3 regions of the Delftia sp. JD2 genome follow, and region 1 is predicted to be linked to each of the others. Evidence: predicted binding sites of a transcription regulator. Region 1 holds the regulator's gene; each other region holds the start of a gene.
What was found. The regulator HrcA, encoded in region 1, represses chaperone genes, less so after heat shock. The targets are predictions, from matches to a motif close to TTAGCACTCNNNNNNNNNGAGTGCTAA.
Positions count from the first base shown of each region.

Region 2: rpoH (RNA polymerase sigma factor RpoH) is a predicted target of HrcA. The motif match lies at 2,338-2,364, and genes of this name have one in related genera.
Region 3: ACM14_RS16625 (co-chaperone GroES) is a predicted target of HrcA. The motif match lies at 898-924, and genes of this name have one in related genera.

Region 1 covers NZ_LFJT01000009.1:97,522-101,549, forward strand. The annotation lists gene recN (DNA repair protein RecN) at 1-342, opposite strand, end outside; gene ACM14_RS07550 (NAD kinase) at 345-1,241, opposite strand; gene hrcA (heat-inducible transcriptional repressor HrcA) at 1,272-2,276, shown strand; tRNA gene ACM14_RS07560 (tRNA-Ile) at 2,344-2,422, shown strand; tRNA gene ACM14_RS07565 (tRNA-Arg) at 2,600-2,676, shown strand; gene ACM14_RS07570 (CHASE2 domain-containing protein) at 2,751-4,028, opposite strand, start outside.
Region 2 covers NZ_LFJT01000019.1:91,803-95,830, reverse strand. The annotation lists gene ACM14_RS12855 (enoyl-CoA hydratase/isomerase family protein) at 1-132, opposite strand, end outside; gene ACM14_RS12850 (tripartite tricarboxylate transporter substrate binding protein) at 166-1,143, opposite strand; gene ACM14_RS12845 (IclR family transcriptional regulator) at 1,420-2,208, shown strand; gene rpoH (RNA polymerase sigma factor RpoH) at 2,395-3,339, shown strand; gene ACM14_RS12835 (tripartite tricarboxylate transporter substrate binding protein) at 3,437-4,028, shown strand, end outside.
Region 3 covers NZ_LFJT01000029.1:505-4,532, forward strand. The annotation lists gene ACM14_RS16620 (RNA polymerase sigma factor) at 1-456, opposite strand, end outside; gene ACM14_RS16625 (co-chaperone GroES) at 1,012-1,302, shown strand; gene groL (chaperonin GroEL) at 1,349-2,992, shown strand; gene ACM14_RS16635 (PLP-dependent aminotransferase family protein) at 3,102-4,028, opposite strand, start outside.

The DNA.
Region 1 (4,028 bases):
GGCCGTGGCCGGCGTGCCGTTGATCCAGGCGCGGCTGCGGCCCTGGGTGTCCACCGTGCGCCGCAGCAGCAGGCTGTTGTCCTCGCAGGCCAGGCCTGCGGCCTCCAGCCAGGGGCGCAGCCGCGCGCAGCCGTCGAACTCCACGCAGATGTCGGCCTGGGTGCAGCCTTCGCGCACCACGTCCGCGTCGGCGCGGGCGCCCAGGGCCAGCTGCAATGCGTCGATCAGTATGGATTTGCCGGCGCCGGTCTCCCCAGTCAGCACGGTGAAGCCCGCATGCCAGTCCAGATCCAGGGCCTGCACGATCACGAAGTCGCGCAGAACGATGCGCTTGAGCGCCATGGTCAGGCGCCTCCCTCGTTCCAGCCCAGTTTCTTGCGCAGCGTGGCGAAGTAGTTCCAGCCCTTGGGATGCAGAAAGCGCACGCTGTGGTGGGCGCGGCTTACGAGGATGCGATCGCCGTGCTGCAGCGAGGCCAGGGACTGCATGTCGAAATTGGCGCTGACATCGCGCCCGGCCACGACCTCGATCGTGACCTCGTTGGCATCGGACAGCACGATGGGGCGGTTGGACAGGTTGTGCGGCGCAATGGGTGCCATCACCCAGGCAGGGATGGAAGGGTGCATCATTGGCCCGCCGGCGGACAGCGCATAGGCCGTGGAGCCCGTGGGCGTGGCCACGATCAGGCCGTCGGCGCGCTGGTTGGAGACAAAGCGGCCGCCCACCTCGATGCGCAGCTCCACCATGCCCGAGGTGCCGCCGCGGTTGACCACCACGTCGTTCATGGCCAGGGCCTCGAACACGCATTGGCCGTCGCGGATCACGCGGGCGCACATCAGAGGACGCAGGTCCTCCTCGTATTCGCCCTGCAGCATGGGCGTGAGCGTGGCCTCGAAGTCCTCCAGCGCGATGTCGGTGACAAAGCCCAGGCGGCCCTGGTTCACCCCGATCAGGGGCGTTCCGTATTGCGCCAAGTGCCGGCTCACGCCGAGCATGGTGCCGTCGCCGCCGACGACCAGGCCCAGGTCGCAATGCCTGCCCAGGCCATCGACATCGAGGGTGGGGTAGTCTGTGAGCCCTGCGTGCAGGGCCGATTGGGTATCAAGCACGACTTCGCAGCCCTGGCGCCTGAGGAAGTCCGCAATGCGCTCAAGCGCGTTGCTGGCATTCTCGGACGGGGCGCTTGCGCTGGGAGCGTGGTACTTCCCGATCAAGGCAACGTGGCGAAACGTGGACGTCATTTCTGGAAATTACATCATTAAAATCATCACATGCTCGACGAACGTGCCAAGTTGTTGCTCAAAGCGCTGATCGAGCGTTATATCGCTGACGGCCAGCCTGTGGGCTCGCGAACCCTGTCGCGTGCGTCGGGGCTTGAATTGTCGCCTGCCACGATACGCAATGTGATGGCTGACCTCGAAGACCTGGGGTTGATCATCAGCCCGCACACCTCGGCGGGCCGCATTCCGACCGCCCGGGGCTACCGGCTGTTCGTGGACACCATGCTCACTGCAGACCGTGCCGATATCGTGACGCCCGAGCTCGCGCCCGAGCAGCCGCAGAAAGTCATCGCCAACGCCGCCAACCTGCTGTCCAGCCTTTCCCAGTTCGTGGGCGTGGTGCTGGTGCCGCGCCGCACCTCGGTGTTCAAGCACATCGAATTCGTGCGGCTGTCGGAGCGGCGCTTTCTGGTCATCATCGTATCGCCCGACGGTGACGTGCAAAACCGCGTCATCTTCACCGACGTGGACTACTCGGGCTCGCAGCTGATCGAAGCCTCCAACTTCCTCAACAGCCACTACGCGGGCCTGGCCATGGAAGAGGTGCGCGAGCGCCTCAAGGGCGAGGTGGAGCTGCTGCGCGGCGAGGTGGCCACGCTCATGCAGGCGGCCGTCAACATCGGCACGGAGGCCATGACCAGCGCCCAGGAGGACGTGGTCATCGCGGGCGAGCGCAACCTGCTGTCGGTCAGCGATTTCTCCAGCGACATGGGCAATCTGCGCCGCGCCTTCGACCTGTTCGAGCAAAAGACCCAGATCCTCAGGCTGCTGGATTTTTCCAGCCAGGCGGAAGGCGTGCGCATCTACATCGGCGGTGAAAGCCAGGTCGTGCCTTTCGAGGAGCTGTCCGTGGTCAGCGCGCCCTACGAGCTCGACGGCAAGGTGGTGGGTACGCTGGGCGTGATCGGGCCCACCCGCATGCACTACGACCGCATGATCCAGATCGTGGACATCACCTCCAAGCTCGTCAGCAATGCGCTGAGTCACAAGCGCTGAGTCCTGCGGGTTAGGCTCTACAATAGTTGTTTGCCATGGCCTGCATCCGTGCTGCCTTGGTGAATCAGGGGCCTTAGCTCATGCTTGGTTAGAGCAGCGGACTCATAATCCGTTGGTGCCCAGTTCGACTCTGGGAGGCCCTACCATCCATTGGTATGAAAAGCCTGCCGCCTTTCCGGGCGGCAGGCTTTTTTGCTGGGCGCACGACTGCCGCATGGCATGCCATCGCCCGGTTGCCGGGGAAAGCGGTCGCCGGGTTTTTTGCAGAAATATGGCGCTTTTGTCCGGGAGCCCCAAAACCCGCTGCTACAATGCGAAGCGTTGCGGCTGTAGCTCAGCTGGATAGAGTACTTGGCTACGAACCAAGGGGTCGTGGGTTCGATTCCTGCCAGCCGCACCAAAAAACGCAAAGCCCTGAAGTTGAAAGACTTCAGGGCTTTTTCGTTTTCTGCATCTGCATCCCTGGGATGCCAGTCAGGCCTGTTCCGCTTTCGGCAGCGCGATGCTGAAGGCGCTGCCCTGGCCGGGCGTGCTTTCTATCTCAAGCTGCCCGCCATGTCGGGCGGCCACGGTGCGCACAAAGGCCAGGCCCAGGCCCACGCCGTCGAGGTGCTGGTGGTGGTCCAGGCGCTCGAACGGCTGGCTCAGCCGGGCGACGGCCTTCCCATCCATGCCGGGCCCGTGGTCCCGGATGGTGATGCGGCAATGGCCTGCGTCCTGCTGCAGCAGGCATTGCACCGTGGCAGGGGTTGCCTGATCTGCGCGCGCTCCGTACTTGATGGCGTTGCCGATCAGGTTGACGGCCGCGCGGTGGAGCATGCCCGCATCGCCCAGCACGGGGCATTCCTGTTCGGGCAGGTGGAACTCCAGCTTCACATGGGCCGCAGAGGCCTGGGCCCAGCAGCTTTCCACGGCCTGGTCCAGCACCAGGCCCAGGTCCAGCCGTTCCCGGCGCAGCGCCTGCTGCTGGGCGCGTGCCAGGTGCACGAAATCGTCGGCCAGCTGCAGGGAGGCCTGGGCATAGCCTTCGATGCGCGGCAGCAGGAGGCCGAGGTCGGGCGCCTGTACGGCGCCGCGCTGCATCTCCAGCAAGGTGATGATGGATGCCACGGGCGCACGGATGTCGTGCGAGATGAACTGCATGGCCAGATCGCGCTGGGCCTGGGCGCTGCGCAGATCGCTGATATCGACCAGGGTGATCAGCCAGCCCGTGGTCGGCGGTGCCTCGAAGGTCTGGGTCAGCAGCATCAGGCTGCGTCCCATGGGGTCGCGCCCCTCGCTGCTGGGCGGCAGGCCGTGGGCGGCAAGTGCCTCGGGCGTGAGCAAGGGCTGGCCGGCGGATGCGCCGGCTGCCGTCTCCAGTGCCCGCAGACCATCGAGCAGCCGGGGCAGGGCATCGCCGGCACGCAGGCCATGTCCCAAGCTGCGCGCATAGGCGTGGGCTGCGGCATTGGCCAGCAGCACATGGCCCTGCCGGTCGCAGACAAAGGTGGGCGAGGGCAGCTGGCGCAGGCTTTCGCTGACGAAATGGTGCAGGGCGCGCAGTTGGCGCGAAGCCTGCTCCACGGCCGCGATGCGCTGGTCCAGCAGGTCGCCGCCCAGGCGCAGCGCGGTGGGCAGGCCCTGCCCCTGCAGGTCGCGCAGCTCCAGCGCCAGAAAGCGCGCGGCGGCGCGCAGGCGCAGCCAGCTCCATAGCGGATAGGCCAGGGCCAGGCCCAGCAGGCCGGCTGCAGGCGCCGTCTGCACCTGCCA
Region 2 (4,028 bases), on a different contig from region 1:
CGCCACGCGCTCCAGGGCATTGATGAACTCGGTGCGCATGTCGTCACTCATGGCGTTGCGCTTGTCGGGGCGGTTCAGGGTCACGGTCGCCACCGCATCGGCGACATTCAGTTGGATCAGTTCGTAGTTCATGGCGTGCTTTGAAAGCGATCGCAGGCCGTGCGATCAATCGGGATGGATGTTGTTTTGCTTGACGATCTGCGCCCAGCGCCTTTCCTCGGCCTGCACATAGGTGTCCAGTTCCGCCGCAGGTCCGGCATTGACCATCAGGCCCTCGTGCTCCAGCTTGCGAACGAACTCCGGCGAGCGGGCCGCCTTGCGGGCTGCGGCGTTCAGGCGGTCGATCACGGCGGCAGGTGTGGCTGCCGGCGCGTACAGGCCGTACCAGCTCTCGACGCGGTAGCCCGGGACGGTGACGGCGATGGGTGGCACGTTCTTGAAGGCCGCAGACGGCTCGGCCGTGGTGACCCCCAGCACACGCAGCTTGCCGTTGTCGATGAAGGTGGATACCGCAGCCGCCGTGGCAAACATCATGTCCACCTGCCCGCCCATGAGATCGGTGAGCGCCGGGCCTGCGCCGCGGTAGGGCACATGGGTGAGCCTGACCTTGGCAAGGTTGGCAAACAGCTCACCCGCCAGATGCGCCGAAGTCCCGGCGCCCTGCGAGGCATAGGTCAGCTTGTCGGGACTGGCCTTGGCGGCGGCCATCACGTCCGCCACCGTCTTGTACGGGCTGGCGGCGGGCACCACCAGCACGTTGGGGCCGCGGCCGATCAGGATCACCGGAGCAAAGGCCTTGTTGCTCCCGTACGGCAGCTTGGCCTGCAACGCCGGATTGACGGCGTGCGCGAACGAAGCCACGACCACGGAGTAACCGTCCGGCGCACTCTTGGCAACGTTGTCGGTGCCGATGATCGTGCCGGCACCGGGCTTGTTGTCCACGATGACGGGCTGGCCCAGGTCCTTGGCCATCTCGGCCCCCAGCGTGCGGGCGATCAGGTCCGTTCCACCGCCTGGCGCAAAGGGCACGACGAGGCGCACGGGCTTTTCAGGGAAGGCTGCAGATGCTGCGCTGCAGACAGTCGCGAGCACGGCAATGAACGCAATGGCCCTTGCACAACGGCGGGCGGCGAAACTGGGCATGGTGTGTCTCCTGGTTCTATGGACAGAGGTCCGGTCACTGCGCCAGCGTTGCGATGACGCTGGCGACTGGCTTGTGAAAGCTTAGGGAAACGCACCGCGCTTGTGACCCCCCATATTCCAACCAGTGAAATTCCAAAGCGGGCGCGCCAGAGCCTGCGGCTGCATTTCCCTTGCATTCGGTGGAATACTTGGCTTCCATCAGGCGCCCGTACCCGGGCAGGAAGAACACAGCTTTCGACACCGGGGCAAGCGCGTCCTCCCACCAGCGGCAGCAGCATGACGAACAGGCGATCCCCCATCCTCCATGACAAGCCGGGACAGTCCCCGAGCAACCGCTCCCTGGAAAGAGGCGTCGAAATACTCCGTGCGTTCAGGCCCGGCTCGGAACTGCTGGGCAACAGCGACCTGGCGGAACGCACCGGCCTGTCCAAGGCCACGGTCACCCGGCTGACGCAGACCCTGGTGGGCTGCGGCATGCTGCAGGCCGACCACCCAAGCCGGGCCTTTCGCCTGGCCCCGGCGGTCCTGAGCCTGGCGCACGCCATGCGCACGGGCTCGACGGTGCTGTCGATTGCGGCGCCCCTGATGCGCACCCTCGCCGAGACACGCAGGATCAACGTGGGCCTGGCATGTCCCGACCGGGACGAGATGGTCTACCTGGAATCCATCCGCTACAACCGCCGGATCGTGCTCAGGCATGTGGTCTCGGGCCAGCGCGTTCCCATGGAACTGACGTCGCTGGGGCGCGCCTACCTGGCGGCGGCGCCATCGGCCAGGCGCAAGGCCTTGCTCGACAGCTTCAGGCTCAAGAGGGGCGCCCAATGGCCTGCGCTGGAGCAGCAGATCCAGGCGGCGATCAAGTCCGTGAAAAGCCAAGGCTTCTGCGCCGCATCGTGGCAGCCGGAAGTGGTTGCGCTGGCCACGCCGCTGGTGACACCCGATGCCATCTATGTCCTGAACTGCAGCGTCTCCACCACGGAGCCTTTGCCGGCCATCGTGCAGGAGCTGTACCCGGCCTTGCTGCAACTGGGCCGGCAGATTGAAAGCCTGCTGGAAAAACTGTAATGCTCTCCCAGCAGTATGCGCCCACCGCTGGCAAGCAGGGTTTCCAAAAATCGCTCAGACTAGGCACAAACGACTTTTGGCACTCCAAAAATGAGTGCAACCGTCTGAAAAACCCACGGAACTTTGGCTTTAGCACTCGGTCATAACGAGTGCTAATATGAAGGAATGGAAGAAAGGAACTCTGCAATGACAAACGCCTCCGGCTCCATTGCGACCACCTTGGCACCCGCTAACCCCTGGGCCCTGGTGCCGCCTCTGGGCAATTTGGATGCCTACATTTCCGCGGTCAACCGCCTGCCCATGCTCACCCTTGAGGAAGAGCAGGACTACGCCCGCAAGCTCAAAGAACACAGCGATCTGGACGCCGCAGGGCGTCTGGTGATGTCCCACCTGCGCCTGGTGGTGTCCATCTCGCGCCAGTACCTGGGCTACGGCCTGCCGCACGGCGACCTGATCCAGGAAGGCAACGTGGGCCTGATGAAGGCCGTCAAGCGCTTCGACCCCGATCAGAACGTGCGCCTGGTGAGCTACGCCATGCACTGGATCAAGGCCGAGATCCACGAGTACATCCTGAAGAACTGGCGCATGGTCAAGGTCGCCACGACCAAGGCCCAGCGCAAGCTGTTCTTCAACCTGCGTTCCATGAAGCAGGGCCTGAAGTCCGACGCCGCCATGGCCGAGGACGGCGCCATGCTGCGTGACACGCTGACCTCGGGCGAGATCGACGCCGTGGCCGAGAAGCTCAACGTCAAGCGCGAAGAAGTCATGGAGATGGAAACGCGCCTGGCCGGTGGCGACGTGCTGCTGGACCCCTCGCCCAGCGACGATGGCGAGCAGGCCTTCGGCCCCATCGCCTACCTGGCCGATGGAGCACACGAACCCACGGCCATGATCGAGTCGCGCCAGCGTGACCACCTGGCCACCGACGGCATTGCCATGGCGCTGGATTCGCTGGATGACCGCAGCCGCCGCATCGTCGAGGAGCGCTGGCTCAAGGTCAACGACGACGGCTCGGGCGGCATGACGCTGCATGAGCTGGCCGCCGTGTACGGTGTCAGCGCCGAGCGCATCCGCCAGATCGAGGTGGCTGCCATGAAGAAGATGAAGAAGGCCCTGGCCGAGTTCGCCTGACGGCCTGACGGCCTGGGCTGACAGGCCGCTTCACGACAAACCCGGATAATCTCCGGGTTTTTTATTGCCCGCAGCCTTTGCGGCCCCCACGAACCCCATGCCCGCCAGCGCCATCTCGCCACTACGCCGCCTCTTCGCCAATGCCTTGGCCACCGCCCTGGCTTCGGCCCTGCTGCCTTGCGCTGCCGTGGCGGGCGACAACTGGCCCAGCAAGCCGCTGCACCTGATCGTCGGCTTTCCCGCAGGATCTTCCCCGGACCTCACGGCGCGCGCACTGGCCGAGCCGCTGGAAAAGCGCCTGGGCCAGCCCGTCATCGTCGAGAACAAGGTGGGCGCCGGCGGCAACATCGCAGGCGAGCAGGTGGCCCGTGCGCGCGACGGCCATACCTTCAGCGTGATGATCAACGGCAACCTGACGATTGCCCGCCTGCTCAACCCCGCCGTGCGCTACGACCCTGTGAAGGATCTGCAGCCCGTCAGCCTGATCGGCGTGGCGCCCCTGGTGCTGGTGGCTCCGGCCGGCGCGCCCGAGGGCCGGGCCTTCCTGGAAGCCGCTGCCCAGGCCGGCAGCCGCTGGAGCTACGGCTCCCCTGGCGTGGGCACGGTGGGCCACCTGGGCATGGAGCTGCTCAAGAGCCGCTCCGCGCTCAGGCCCGAACACATTCCCTACCCCGGCTATCCGCAGGTGT
Region 3 (4,028 bases), on a different contig from region 1:
CCGTTGAAGAATGAAGGCTTCGCGCTGCCGCGGCGGCAGTTCCTGGATCGCCTCGTGCAGCCGCGTCAGCCGCTGGCGGCTCTCGGCTTGACGCTCGGTGTCTCCGAAGCCCTCGGCAGAGATGGCAAGCAGCTCTTGCTGGCAGTCGTCATACGGAACACTCTGGAGCCCGTGCGCCTCCGGGCCCTTTTCCCAGTCGCGTGCCGCCACGCTGCGCACGGTCTGCCGCAGATAGGGCTGCTCCTGCCCGGGCTCGAGATTCCTGCCCGTGGCGGCCACCCGCGCGAACACTTCCTGCGCCGCGTCCTCGACCGCTGCAGTGGTTCGAAAGTGTCGGCGCAACATGCGCATCACAGGCGTGCGCCAAAGCGTATAGAGCGCAACCAGGGGAGCCTCTGGAGTCTGGCGCCCAGGTATCGGCTCACCCCGCGCTGCGGAGACCGGATTGCGTTTCATCCCCTGGCCTTTGCGCCCGGGAGGAATGCAGCAGCCGACCGTGAACCCGCAAGGGCACTGCATTCGTCAGTGATGAAAGTCTGGAGGTGAGGCACAACGCGCAGATGGGCAACCGATCCGTGGCGCCGGGGGCCCCACGCATCGGATGGACAACGACGGGGAGGGGCGCCCTGAACATGTGCGCAGATCGCATGAATTGATGAATGAGATTCATTCCCATTCTAGCGCCTGGACATCCCTCAACCAAGACTCTGGCCCCCAGCGGCGCGCCGCAGGAACTCCATCGGCGCGGGCTCCGCAGATGCCACGTCTTGCCATAGTGCTGGCCGAGCGATGAGCCAACACCCACCGGGAATCCGTGGCGCAAAAGCATGTGAGGCGTCGTTACACACTGCGGCACATCGACCCTACCCCTTGAATCCTGGCCGAATTGCCTTATTATTAGCACTCGTTGGGTATGAGTGCTAACAGTCCTCTGTCCCACATTGCTTCGAATGCCGGCCCGCCGGGCCGGCAAGTCTTTGTTTCAACTTTGTTGATGATTTAGGAGTTGGTATGAACCTGCGTCCCCTGCACGATCGCGTGATCGTGAAGCGCCTCGAGAACGAAACCAAGACGGCTTCGGGCATCGTGATCCCCGAGAATGCCGCCGAGAAGCCCGACCAGGGCGAAGTGCTGGCAGTGGGCCCCGGCAAGAAGAACGACAAGGGCGAAGTGATCGCTCTGAACGTGAAGGTCGGCGACCGCGTTCTGTTCGGCAAGTACAGCGGCCAGACCGTCAAGGTCCATGGCGACGAACTGCTGGTGATGAAGGAAGACGACCTGTTCGCAGTCGTCGAAAAGTAATCCGCGCTTCGAAACCGCACTTTCCAACTGAATCCGGAGAATTGAAATGGCAGCAAAAGACGTAGTTTTCGGCGGCGAAGCACGCGCCCGCATGGTTGAAGGCGTGAACATCCTGGCCAACGCGGTCAAGGTCACCCTGGGTCCCAAGGGCCGCAACGTGGTGCTGGAGCGCTCCTTCGGCGCCCCCACCGTGACCAAGGACGGTGTCTCGGTCGCCAAGGAAATCGAACTCAAGGACAAGCTGCAGAACATGGGCGCCCAGCTCGTGAAGGAAGTGGCCTCCAAGACCAACGACATCGCCGGTGACGGCACGACCACCGCCACCGTGCTGGCACAGGCCATCGTCCGCGAAGGCACCAAGTACGTGGCCGCCGGCCTGAACCCCATGGACCTCAAGCGCGGCATCGACAAGGCTGTCGCCGCCCTGGTGGAAGAGCTGAAGAAGCAATCCAAGGCCACCACCACCTCCAAGGAAATCGCCCAGGTCGGCTCGATCTCCGCCAATTCCGACGAATCCGTGGGCAGCATCATTGCCGAAGCCATGGACAAGGTCGGCAAGGAAGGCGTGATCACCGTTGAAGAAGGCAAGTCGCTGGCCAACGAACTCGACGTCGTCGAGGGCATGCAGTTCGACCGCGGCTACCTGTCGCCCTACTTCATCAACAACCCTGAAAAGCAGGTTGCCCTGCTGGACAACCCCTTCGTGCTGCTGTTCGACAAGAAGATCAGCAACATCCGTGACCTGCTGCCCACGCTGGAAGCCGTGGCAAAGGCCGGCCGTCCCCTGCTGATCATTGCAGAAGACGTCGAAGGCGAAGCCCTGGCAACGCTGGTGGTCAACACCATCCGCGGCATCCTGAAGGTTGTGGCTGTCAAGGCTCCTGGCTTCGGCGACCGCCGCAAGGCCATGCTGGAAGACATCGCCATCCTGACGGGCGGCAAGGTCATCGCTGAAGAAGTGGGCCTGGCGCTGGACAAGGTGACCCTGGAAGACCTGGGCCAGGCAGTGCGCATCGAAATCGGCAAGGAAAACACCACCATCATCGACGGTGCTGGCCAAGCTGCTGAAATCGAAGCCCGCGTCAAGCAGATCCGCATCCAGATCGAAGAAGCCACCAGCGACTACGACCGCGAAAAGCTGCAAGAGCGCGTGGCCAAGCTGGCTGGCGGCGTTGCCGTGATCAAGGTTGGCGCTGCCACCGAAGTCGAAATGAAGGAAAAGAAGGCCCGCGTTGAAGACGCCCTGCACGCTACCCGCGCTGCTGTGGAAGAAGGCATCGTGGCCGGCGGCGGCGTGGCTCTGCTGCGTGCCAAGCAAGCCGTGGGCGACCTGAAGACCGGCGATGCCGAGCAAGACGCCGGCATCAAGCTGATCATGAAGGCCATCGAAGCGCCCCTGCGCGAAATCGTGGCCAACGCCGGTGGCGAGCCCTCGGTGGTGGTCAACGCCGTGCTGAACGGCTCGGGCAACTACGGCTTCAACGCTGCCAACGACACCTACGGCGACATGCTGGAAATGGGTATCCTGGACCCGACCAAGGTGACGCGTACGGCCCTGCAGAACGCCGCTTCCGTGGCATCGCTGCTGCTGACGACCGAAGCCATGATCGCCGAGTCTCCCAAGGCTGAAGGCGGCCCTGCCATGCCCGACATGGGCGGCATGGGTGGCATGGGCGGCATGGGCATGTAATTGCCCGCCGCAACCGGGCAGGCCTTGCGCCATGCCCGGTTTGCCCAGCAAGACAAAGGCCGCCCTCGGGCGGCCTTTGTCATTGCATGAACGCTTTTGCCTATGTCTTTCAGGACACGGCCTGGCCCCAGGCCCGGCCCAGGCGTGCCACGGCCTCGGTGATCTGGGGCACGGTGGGCGCCGCATACGACAGGCGCATGCACAGGCCGGCCTTGTCTGCCGCATCGGCCGGGAAGAAGGCCTTGCCCGGCACATAGAGCACGCCCTGCTCCACCGCTGCCGTGAACAGCGCACGGGCCAGGGCCTGGGAATCGCCCGCAAGCCGCTGCGGCGGCAGCAGCTGGGCCCACACGAACATACCGCCCGCAGGCCGCACGAAGCGGATCTGATCGCCCAGCGCCGACTGCATGCCAGAGCACAGCGCATCCATGCGCGCCGCGTACTCGGCGCAGGCCTGGGCCAGCTGGGGCGCATAGCGGCCCGAGCGCAGATAGTGCGCGGCGATCATCTGCGCCAGCGGCGAGGTGCACAGATCGGCCGTCTGCTTGGCGATGGTGCAGCGGCGCAGCAGTTGGGCGTCGGCCAGCATCCAGCCGATGCGCAGCGCAGGCGCCACGGTCTTGGACAGGCTGGACAGGTAGACCACGGGATTGGCCTGGGCGCCGCACAGCGCCAGGCCCGTTTCGTAGATCGACGGTTCGCGCTGGCCAGTAAAGCGCAGCTCGCCATAGGGGTCGTCCTCGACGATGACAAAGCCATGCTGGCGCGCCAGCTCCACCAGGGCCGTGCGCCGCGCCGCGGGCAGCAGGGTGCCGCCCGGGTTGGAGAAGTTGGGCACGGTATAGAGCAGCTTGGGGGCACGCGCATGGGGCCACTGCGCCAGCAGGCGGGCCAGGGCCTCCGTGTCCAGGCCCTGCTCGTCCGTGGGCACGGCAACGACCTGTGCCTGGGCCAGCTTCAGGGTCTGCAGCGTGGCCGGGTAGGCGGGCACTTCGACCAGCACCGGATCGCCGGGCTCGACCAGCACCTTGACCAG